Regions from separate parts of the Feifania hominis genome, predicted to be linked through region 1. Evidence: a T-box and tRNA genes for the amino acid it is inferred to sense, from the RefSeq annotation. Region 1 holds a T-box; the other holds one or more tRNA genes.
The links. The T-box of region 1 lies ahead of alaS (alanine--tRNA ligase). A T-box ahead of a tRNA ligase gene usually reads a tRNA of that ligase, here a tRNA-Ala.
Positions count from the first base shown of each region.

Region 2: it has a tRNA-Ala gene. The T-box ahead of alaS (alanine--tRNA ligase) is inferred to sense a tRNA for this amino acid. The anticodon was not compared.

Region 1 covers NZ_JACRSP010000002.1:408,905-414,074, forward strand. Annotated here, with positions in the region: gene H8695_RS05420 (phosphoribosyltransferase family protein) at 1-465, opposite strand, end outside; gene H8695_RS05425 (histidine triad nucleotide-binding protein) at 480-824, opposite strand; gene alaS (alanine--tRNA ligase) at 839-3,478, opposite strand; T-box leader at 3,548-3,749, opposite strand; gene H8695_RS05435 (peptidoglycan D,D-transpeptidase FtsI family protein) at 3,882-5,170, opposite strand, start outside.
Region 2 covers NZ_JACRSP010000002.1:76,429-81,598, reverse strand. Annotated here, with positions in the region: gene H8695_RS03885 (DUF7507 domain-containing protein) at 1-2,908, shown strand, start outside; tRNA gene H8695_RS03880 (tRNA-Ala) at 3,020-3,095, opposite strand; gene H8695_RS03875 (hypothetical protein) at 3,086-3,265, opposite strand; gene H8695_RS03870 (DUF262 domain-containing protein) at 3,281-4,327, shown strand; gene H8695_RS03865 (hypothetical protein) at 4,329-4,934, shown strand; gene H8695_RS03860 (prenyltransferase/squalene oxidase repeat-containing protein) at 4,931-5,170, shown strand, end outside.

The DNA of each region.
Region 1 (5,170 bases):
CCCGACCACCGTGCCGCCCGCGCGGCGCACGAGCTCCTCGAGCGCCTTGACCGACTCACCGGTGCTGATGACGTCGTCGACGAGCACCACACGCCTGCCTTTCATCAATTCCGCCTCATGCTGGTCGATGACCAGATGCTGTACTTTCTCGGTCGTGATGGATTTGACGTCCACCACAAAGGTTTCGCGCATATACAGTTTTTCCATCTTGCGGGCGATAATATACTGGTTCTCGCCCATCTGGCGCGCCATTTCGTGAATCAGCGGGATGCTCTTCGCCTCGGCCGTGAGCATGATGTCGTGCTCAGGCATCTTTTTGATCAGCTCACGCGCGCAGGCCACGGTCAGCTCAACGTCGCCGAAGATGACGAAAGCCGCAATTTCCAGCTCGTCGTTCACCCGGCAGATGGGCAGCTCCCGCGAGAGGCCTGCCACCTCAAGATGATAGGTTCTCTGTTCGCTCATGATTCTCTCTCCTCTCAAACGAGTCGGTCTTTGGATACGGCAGCCCCCGAAAGCAGATGGAAGTGAAGATGTCTCACCGTCTGTCCAACGCTCTCGCCGCAGTTGGAGATGATGCGGTAATTGTCGCTCACGCGCAGCGCGTCCGCAAGCCGGGGAATCACCTCAAAGATGCGCGCCACCGCGGCGCTGTTGTCCTCGTTGACGCCGTCAGCCGACGCGATGTGGGTCTTCGGCACCAGCAGAATGTGCACATCCGTCTGGGGGTTGATGTCATGGAATGCGAAAATCAAATCGTCCTCATAGACCTTTTTGCTGGGGATCTCCCCGGCGATGATCTTGCAGAAAATACAGTCGTTCATCCGCGTGCTCCTCTCTATTTGACGGTGGAGGCGACAAGCCCCTCGACGATGCCGAGCGCCTCGTCCACCTTGGATGCATCCTTACAGCCCGCCATGGCGCTGTCCGGCCGGCCGCCGCCGTTGGCGCCGGTGACCTTGGCGACCTCGCGCACAATCGCGCCCGCGTTCATGCCCCGCTCTACCGCCTGCTTGCCGCAGACGGCGCAGAAGTTGAGCTTGTCGCCGCTGCCGCCGCAGAGCACCGCCACGACGTTCTCGTGCTTTGCCTTGAGATCGTCGCCCGCCGTGCGCAGCGTGTCGGTTCCCGCTCCCTCGAGGCGGGCCGCGATCACCATGAGCCCCGCGATGTCTTTGGCGTTTGCCGTCAGATTGGCCGCCGCGTCGCTCGCACGCTTTGCCGCCTGCGCCTCGAGCTCGCGGTGCATGTTCTTATTCTCAGCCACAAGCGCCTGCGCGCGCTTGACAAGATCGGTCGCCGACGACTTGATCACGGCGGCAACCTCGTCGAGCTCCCGCTCTCTCTGCTCGAGCATCTGCAGAACGCCGAAGCCGGTCGTGCCCTCGATGCGGCGCACACCCGCCGCCACGGACGACTCGGAGAGTATTTTGAAAAGGCCCATCTTGCCGGTGTTCGCCAGGTGCGTGCCGCCGCAGAGCTCGGTCGACACGTCGCCCATCTTGACCACGCGCACCACGTCGCCGTACTTCTCGCCGAACAGGGCCATCGCGCCCATCTTTTTGGCTTCGGCCATGCTGGTCTCACAGACCGTGACCTCAATCGCCTGCATGACCGCGATATTGACAAGACGCTCAACCTCGCAAAGCTCCTGCGGCGTGACGGCCGCGAAGTGGGTGAAGTCAAAGCGCACACGGTGCTCGTCGACATAGGAGCCCGCCTGCTCGACATGCTCGCCGAGCACGCGGCGCAGAGCCGCCTGGAGCAGATGGGCCGCGCTGTGGTTTCTCATGATGGCCTCACGGCGCTCGCGGTCAACCGTGCAGGTGACCGTGTCGCCGTCCATAAAGCTGCCCCGGGTCACGACGCCGCTCATCAGATACTTGCCGTCGGGCGTCTTGTGGCAGTCGGTCACACGAATCTCGCCGCCGGCGCCGGTGAGCGTTCCGGTGTCGCCCACCTGGCCGCCGCTCTCGGCATAAAACGCCGTGCGGTCGGTGATGACGGTCACCTCGTCGTCGGTCTGAACGCCTGTGACAAGCTCACCGTCCTTGATCAGCGCCATGATCTTCGCCTCGTTTTCGAGCGTCTCATAGCCGACAAATTCCGTCTTGAGCCCGCGGTCGAGCTTGCCGAGCACCGTCTCGGTCCAGGCGACCTCGCCGGCGCCGGCGCGCGCCGAGCGCGCGCGTTCACGCTGCTGCTCCATGAGCTGTGCGAAGCCCTGCTCATCGGCGGCGAGCCCCTGCTCCTCGAGAATCTCGCGGGTCAGGTCAATCGGAAAGCCGAACGTGTCATAGAGCTTGAACGCCTCGTCGCCCGGCAGCTCCTTTTTTCCGTCTCTCTTCAGCCCCTCGATCAGCTCGCCGAGGATGCTCATGCCCTGATCGATGGTCTGGTCGAAGCGCTCCTCCTCCATCTGGATGACCTTTTTGATGTAACCGCGCTTCTCCTCAAGTGCCGGATAGGCGTCCTTGCTCTCATTGATGACCGTGTCGCAGAGCTCGCTGAGGAAGCCCGGCTTGATGCCGAGCAGGCGGCCGTGGCGCGCCGCGCGGCGCAGCAGCCGCCGCAGCACATAGCCGCGCCCCTCGTTCGAGGGCAGCACACCATCGCAGATCATGTGGGTGGTCGAGCGGATGTGATCGGTGATGACGCGCAGCGAGACATCGGTCTTCTCATTCTGTTTGTAGGTCACGCCCGCCATTTTCGCCGCGTGTTTGAGCACGTTTTGAATGGTGTCGACCTCAAAGAGGTTGTCGACGTTCTGCATGATGCACGCCAGGCGCTCAAGGCCCATTCCGGTGTCGATGTTCGGGTGGGCGAGCCGGTCGTAGTTGCCCTTGCCGTCGCTGTCAAACTGGGTGAACACCAGATTCCAGAACTCGATGAAGCGGTCACAGTCGCAGCCCACGGCGCAGTCGGGCTTGCCGCAGCCGTGCTCCGGGCCGCGGTCGAAGTAGAGCTCCGAGCAGGGGCCGCAGGGGCCGGTGCCGATCTCCCAGAAGTTGTCCTCCTTGCCCAGACGCACCATGTGATCCTCGGGGATGCCGACTTTCTTGGTCCAGATCTCGAACGCCTCGTCGTCATCCTCATAGATCGAAACATAGATGCGCTCGGGCGGCAGACCCATCACCTGGGTGGAAAACTCCCACGCCCAGGCGGTCGCCTCATTTTTGAAATAGTCGCCAAACGAGAAGTTGCCGAGCATCTCAAAGAACGTCCCGTGGCGGGCCGTCTTGCCGACGCGCTCGATGTCGGGCGTGCGGATGCACTTCTGGCAGGTGGTCACACGCTTGCGCGGCGGGGTGACCTCGCCCGTAAAATAGGGCTTGAGCGGCGCCATGCCCGAGTTGATCAGCAGCAGGCTCTTGTCATTCTGCGGCACGAGCGGAAAGCTCGGCAGGCGCAGATGCCCCTTGCTCTCGTAGAAGCTGAGAAACTTCTCGCGGATCTCGTTGAGTCCCATCCATTCCATTGTCTTACAAATCTCCTTTATGGTAAACTTTTTTACTTTTTCAAACAGAAAAAATGCTCCGCTCCCCAAAACAGGGACGAAGCATACACACCGCGGTACCACCCTCATTGCGCCAGAGGCGCCACTTTGATCCTTAACGCGGACAAGACGTCGCGGGTTTGCCGCAAACTCAAGACCGGCTTTCGGACACGTCCGCCGGGGCGGCTCACAGCCAAGGCCACCCTCTCTGATCGGCTCATCCTGCCCTACTCTTGTCTCTCATCGTTCAAACTATTGAAAACACAACATCATCTTACTGATTCCCGGCGGATTTGTCAAGCGTTTGCCGCCCGGTTCCCCGCCGGGCCGGCGAAATTTTTCCACCCCGCTCCACCCGCTGCCCGACAGAGGAAAAGGGCGGCCTTCAGGAGCCGCCCTCAAGCGCGAGAATTCCCTCGGCGATCTCGCGGAACACGGGCGACGCGGCAACCGAGCCGCTCTTGCCATTTTCGACGAGCACGGTGATGACATACTGTGGGTCTTCAGCCGGAAAAAAGCCGGTGAAAAGGCCGTGGATAACGGCCTCGCCGTCCTCCCGCCAGCCGGTCTCGGCGCTCGCTGTCTTGCCGCCGGCTGTGCTCCCCTCGGGCACCGCCGTGGTACCTGTGCCGCTCTGGCAGGTCTGCTCCATCAGCGAGCGCACAAGCTCCGCCGTCCCCGGGCGTACGACCTGCTCGCCGCGCACGCCCTCGGCGGGCGTGAACGTGCCCGCTTCGTCCACCGTGCCCTCAATGAGGGTGAGCGGAAGCTTGTAGCCATCGTTTGCAAAGACCTGGGTCAGCTGCGCAAGCCCTGCGGGCGACGCCATGATTTCGCCCTGGCCGATGGCGGTGTTGGCAACAAGTGCCGGCGGTGCGCCGCTGCTCTTCTCGGGCAGGTTGCCCGCGCGGGCCGACAGGCCGTCGGCAAAGACGATCTTCTGATCGAGGCCCAGGCGCCGGGCCATGTCAATGATCTCGTTGTAGCCGGTGTCCTGCGCCATTTTGATGAAAAAGGGATTGCACGACTTGGTAAAGCCGCGGGTCAGATCGCTCCACCCGTGGCCGTTTGCATAGTGGCAGGCAAAGCGGCGCCCGCCCACGGTGATGCCGCCGTCGCAGAAGACCGACTTGTCGTATGGCTTGCCCTCTTTTTCGCTGTAGGCCGCTGTGACGACAAGCTTGAAAATGGAGCCGACGTTGTAGTTTTCAAACGCCCGGTTGAGAAGCTCCCCGTTGTCGGAGCTGAGATAGTAGCTCATCTTCTGCAGCACAAAGCCCGGCTGGCTGACAACGGCGCGCAGCTTGCCGGTCTTGGCCTCGGCCACCACAATGGCCCCCTTTTCAAAGTGGTCGCGCGCAGCCTGTTCGGCAATGGCCTGAATTTTACTGTCGATGGTGAGCACGACGCCGCTCTTGCTGTCATAGTGCTCGGAGAAGATAGACACCGGCAGCCCCTCGAGTGGTTTTCCTGTCGCATCGAGGGTGACGGACGCCGTCATCTCACCCCCGTCGGCGAGCAGCTCGTCGAACGCCTTTTCAATGCCCGAGAGACCGGCCAGCCCGTCTGCCGTGACATTGCCGAGAATGTGAGGCGCGAGGATCGCGCCCTCGTAGCGGCGCACGGTGTCGATGATCTTGAGCCCTTTCTGTTCGTCAAGGCGGCGGTTGACGG
Region 2 (5,170 bases), 330 kb from region 1:
CACCGTCGCCGTTGCAAATGCGGGCCCCTCGGTGGCGCAGGCGGTCACACTGACCGACCCCGTTACGGGTGAGCTCACAGACGTGGAGTTTTCCACTGACAACGGCGCGACGTTTCAGAGCTGGCCCGGCTCATACCAAGTCGGCGACATGGTCCCCGGCAGTGCCCGGACGATTCTCATTCGCGGTACGGTGAGCTCCTCTGCTGACGGCGACATCGAGAATACGGCGACGGTGTCGAGCCCGACGCCCGATCCCGACCCGACCAACAACTCCTCAACGGATGTGACCCCGGTCGATCTCAGCGCCGATCTCGCGGTGACCAAGACCGGCAGCCCGAGCCCAGTGCCGGCCGGAGGTGCTTTGACCTACACCGTGACGGTGACGAACAACGGCCCGTCCGATGCGCAGACGGTCACACTGAGCGATGCGATTCCCGCTGAGGTAGAGAGTACGGAGTATTCGCTCGACGGCATCTCATACCAGCCGTGGGCCGGATCCGTTGTTCTGGGAACGCTGGCGCAGGGTGCGAGTCAGACCGTTTTGATCCGCGGCACGGTCGCCGCGGCGGCAGCCGGAACCATCTCCAACACGGCGGTGGTGTCGAGCCCGACGCCCGACCCCGATCCAACCAACAACGAGGACACCGTCATCGTTCCGGTCAACACCTCGGCCGACCTGGCCGTGACAAAGTCGGGCGCGCCGAATCCGGTCAACCGCGGGGAGCTGTTGACCTACACTGTGACGGTGACAAACAACGGTCCCGACCCCGCTGTTGACGCAGTGCTCACCGATGCTGTCCCGGCGGAGCTGACGGGCGCGGAGTTTTCTGTCGACGGCGGCGCAAGCTGGCAGAGCTGGACCGGCACCTACGCGCTCGGAACTCTTGCAAACGCGGCCAGCAGACAGATTCTCATCCGCGGCACTGTCACGCCCGCGGCCGCGGGGCTCATCGAAAACACCGCCGTCGTGTCAAGCGACACGCCCGACCCCAATCCCGACAACAATGAGGCGACTGAACTCACGGCGGTGGGCGAGGCTGCGGACCTGTCGGTGGTGAAAACCTCATCCCCCTCGCCGGTGCAGGCGGGAGACCAGCTGACCTACACAGTGGTCATTGCCAACGCCGGCCCGGATGCCGCACAGAATGTGGAGCTGGCAGATTTGCTGCCGTCGGGGCTTTTAAATCCCGAATTTGCGGTGCAGGGCGGTTCCAATTTTGCACCCTGGGTCAGCCCCTATCAGGTGGGGACACTGGCCGCCGGAGGTCAGTTCACCGTCACCATCCGTGCGACGGTAGACCCGTCGACTGCACCCGGCGTCATCTCCAATACCGCCGTGGTGAGCAGTTCCACGCCCGACCCGGAACCGGATAACAACACAGATTCTGAGGACACCCCGGTGGAGGTTCTAGCCGATGTGGTGGTGACAAAGGTTGCAAATGCAACACCCGCCGTGCCGTCGGAGTCCTTTGGCTACACGATCGCCGTGACCAATGCCGGCCCCTCCGACGCACAGAATGTGATTTTGACCGACGCAGTGCCTGCGGCGCTGCTCGTACCGGAGTTCTCAGTCGACGGGGGAGGGAGCTACTTTCCGTGGAGCAGCCCCTATGCGCTCGGAACGCTTGCAGCCGGCGACAGCCGCAGCATCCTCATCCGGGGAATTGTCAGCCCGTCTGCCACAGGTGCGCTTCTCAACACCGCCGTGGCGGCAAGTTCCACCCCGGATCCCGACCTGTCAAACAACACCGCGACGGATGAGACGCTGATTTTATCCGTGGCCGATCTCTCCGTTGTCAAGACGGGGAGTCCGAACCCCGTGTCCGCCGGGGGGCAGATTGTCTACACGCTCGCTCTGGCAAATGCGGGCCCGGCCGAGGCTGAGAACGTCGTACTCAGCGATGCGCTGCCGCAGGGACTGAGCGCGGCGGAGGTGTCGCTGGACGGCGGTGTGAGCTGGCTGCCGTGGAGCGGAACGCTTTCCGTCGGCAGTCTGGCGGCAGGGGAGGCACGTACTGTTCTCATCCGCGCTGCAGTGGGCTCCGATGTGACGGGAACGCTTCAAAACACCGCGGTGATCTCGAGCGACACGCCCGACCCGAATCCCGACAACAACACCTCCACCGAGGAGACCGCCGTGGAGGCCTCGGCTGATCTCGCAGTTGTGAAGACGGCCCAGCCCTCCCTTGTCGTACCGGGCGATGAGTTGACCTACACGGTTGTTCTCTCAAACGCAGGGCCGGCGGATGCCCAGAATGTACTGCTGAGCGATGAGCTTCCCGCTGCGCTTCTCAACGCCGTCTTTTCGACTGACGGCGGCGCCACGTGGCAGAGCTGGAGCAGCCCCTACGCGCTCGGAACGCTTACAGCCGGCGAGAGCAGAAGCATCCTGATTCGCGCCACGGTGGGTTCCGCCTCCGGGTCCATTGTCAACACGGCCGTGGTGAGCGGCACCACTCCCGATCCGGACCCGTCAAACAACTCCTCTTCGGTTGAGACGCCTGTGGGAGCGCTGGCTGATCTCTGTATCACCAAGACGGCCAGTCCCTGCCCGGTGGGGCGCGGTCAGCGACTGGTCTATACGATCTGTGTCGCCAATGCCGGGCCGGGCGACGCGCAGGAGGTGACGATCGCCGACACGCTGCCGTGTGAGCTGTGCAACGGGGCACTTTCTCTGGATGGCGGCGCCTGCTGGCAGCCCTGGAGCGGAATCTATACACTCGGTACGCTGCCGGCGAACACCTCCGTGTGCATTCGGGTATCGGGTGTGGTGAGCCGCTGTGCCTGCGGCAATATCGTCAACACCGCGCGGGTGCTCTCTGCAACGCCTGACCCAAACCCCGACAACAACACCGCGTGCACCACAACCCCGGTAAGAGGCGGCTGTGGCAGTTCATCCTGCTGCTGAGTACGCGAGCCATAGCATAGAATAGAAGAGACCTGCGGCCGACGGCCGCAGGTCTCTTTGTGTAAAAAACAAAAGCTTGCGAGTAATCTCGCAAGCTTTTGTTTTCTTAGGTGGTGGAGACGAAGAGGATCGAACTCTCGACCTTACGGATGCGAACCGTACGCTCTCCCAGCTGAGCTACGCCCCCATTTTTTCGACGAATTCTATTTTACCACAAATAAAAATTCGGTCAAGAGGTATTTTTAAAATTGGCGTTTTTTGAGTGGCGCAAAAACTTACATATTTTTTACCGCCCTTGGCATAATGTGGACAGAGGACATCTGTTTCGATTATAATGGGGGTGAAACGTTGAATCATTTGGGAGGCGACAGCTTGAAAAATTTTGATTCCCGGACATACAGCATCAACGACTTTGTCGAGTGGGATGAGCGTAAGCAGCTTGAGATCGCGCCGAAGTTCCAGCGCCGCTCGGTCTGGTCGCCCCAGGCGAAATCCTATTTGATCGACACCATTCTGCGGGACAAGCCTCTGCCGAAGATATTCATCCGCTCGATCACCGACCCAAAGACCCGAACCACTCTGCGCGAGATTGTCGACGGACAGCAGCGCACGCGCGCTATTTTATCCTTTGTGCACGACGGCTTTCGGGTGAGCAAGGTCCACAATGAGGAGTACGGTGGGCTCAAATACTCGGAACTTCCCGAGCAGGTGCAGGCGGAATTTTTGAAGTATGAGATTTCGGTTGATCTGTTGCTCGATCTCGACGACCGCGATGTGCTCGACATCTTTGCGCGGCTGAACACCTACTCCATCGCTCTGAACAAGCAGGAACTGATCAACGCCAAATATTTTGGCTACTTCAAACAATTTGTCTATAAGCTTGCCGGCGACTACCTCACGTTCTGGAAAGAAAACGGCATATTTACCGACCGACGTATCATGCGCATGGCGGAGGTGGAACTGGTCACCGACCTTGTCATCGCCATTCTCGACGGCATTCAGTCGCACAAGTCGGCGGAGAAGTACTATCAGCTCTACGATGAGAGTTTTGACGCGCGCAAACAGGTGGAGGAGCGCTTTCACGCAACCATTGACCTGATCGGCAATCTCTTTGACAATGGGCTTGGAGACACGGCCTTTCGCAATGTTCCCATTTTCTACTCCATGTTTCTGGCGCTCTACCATATGAACTATGGAATCAAGGGGCTCGATGCGCCGCGGTGCGCGATCACCAAAAGGGAATACCCCAAAGTGAAAAACGCGCTCGAGGAGCTCGACAGCATTCTCACCAGCGAAGAGGTACAACCCGAACACTATGAGTTCATCAGCTCCACGCGCGGCGCTACGGCGGATGTGCCGGCCCGACGCACCCGCAGCGAGTTTATCAGCCGGATGATCTTCGAGAATCTGGAGTCGTGACATGACAGATGATCGAAGGCTCGACACGCTGCTTGAGGAGTTTCAAGGCATGTGTGATGTCTGTCTCAAATGTTTTTACAGCGCGGTTGATCTCCATGAAAACCACCCTGAAATTCGACCGCTGTTTGATGACGCCATGCGTGATATGGTCGTTGAGCAGGCTTTCGCCCGTGTACTCAATGAGTGGCAGAACTTTCTCGAACAGAGCTTTCTGCTGCTCATGCTAGGTGTGCCCCTGCGCGGCGGCACGCCGGTGAAAACCTATGTCTCCCCGCTCGATATTGAGCATGCGCAGCGCCTCGTTCGCAACACCAACCCCTATCCCGACTGGGGAGATTTGGACAAGGTCCTGACCTGTGCGGAAAACTTCTTTGAGAGCGGTGGCCCGTTTGCGGTGCTCAAGACCATGCGCAGCCAGCTCAATGCGGTCAAAAAAGTGAGAAACCGCGTTGCCCACAACTCGGCAAAGGCCCGCAAGGACTTTGAGAACCTTGTGCGCGGCGTCAAGCCGAGACAGACATTTTTCGAATACTATACGGTCTATCTCAAGGATGTGGCGGAACTGCTCACGGGCCCGCCGCTACATAGCGACGGAGGAACCCCATGACCCAGCAGGAACGACAGGCGGATATCGAGGCGATCCTCTCCCACCGGAGAGACAATGGCGGCGATTTCTGGGCCACGGCAGACGGGCGGCTGCTCAAGGGAGCGCCCTTTTCCACGATCGAGTGCGCAGGCTATCTCGTTGAGCTGGGGCTGCCGCCGGAGGACCCCGTCATGCTTGCAACGGCGGAGCGTATTCTGCAGGCCTGGCGGGAGGACGGACGTTTTCGCGTGTATCCC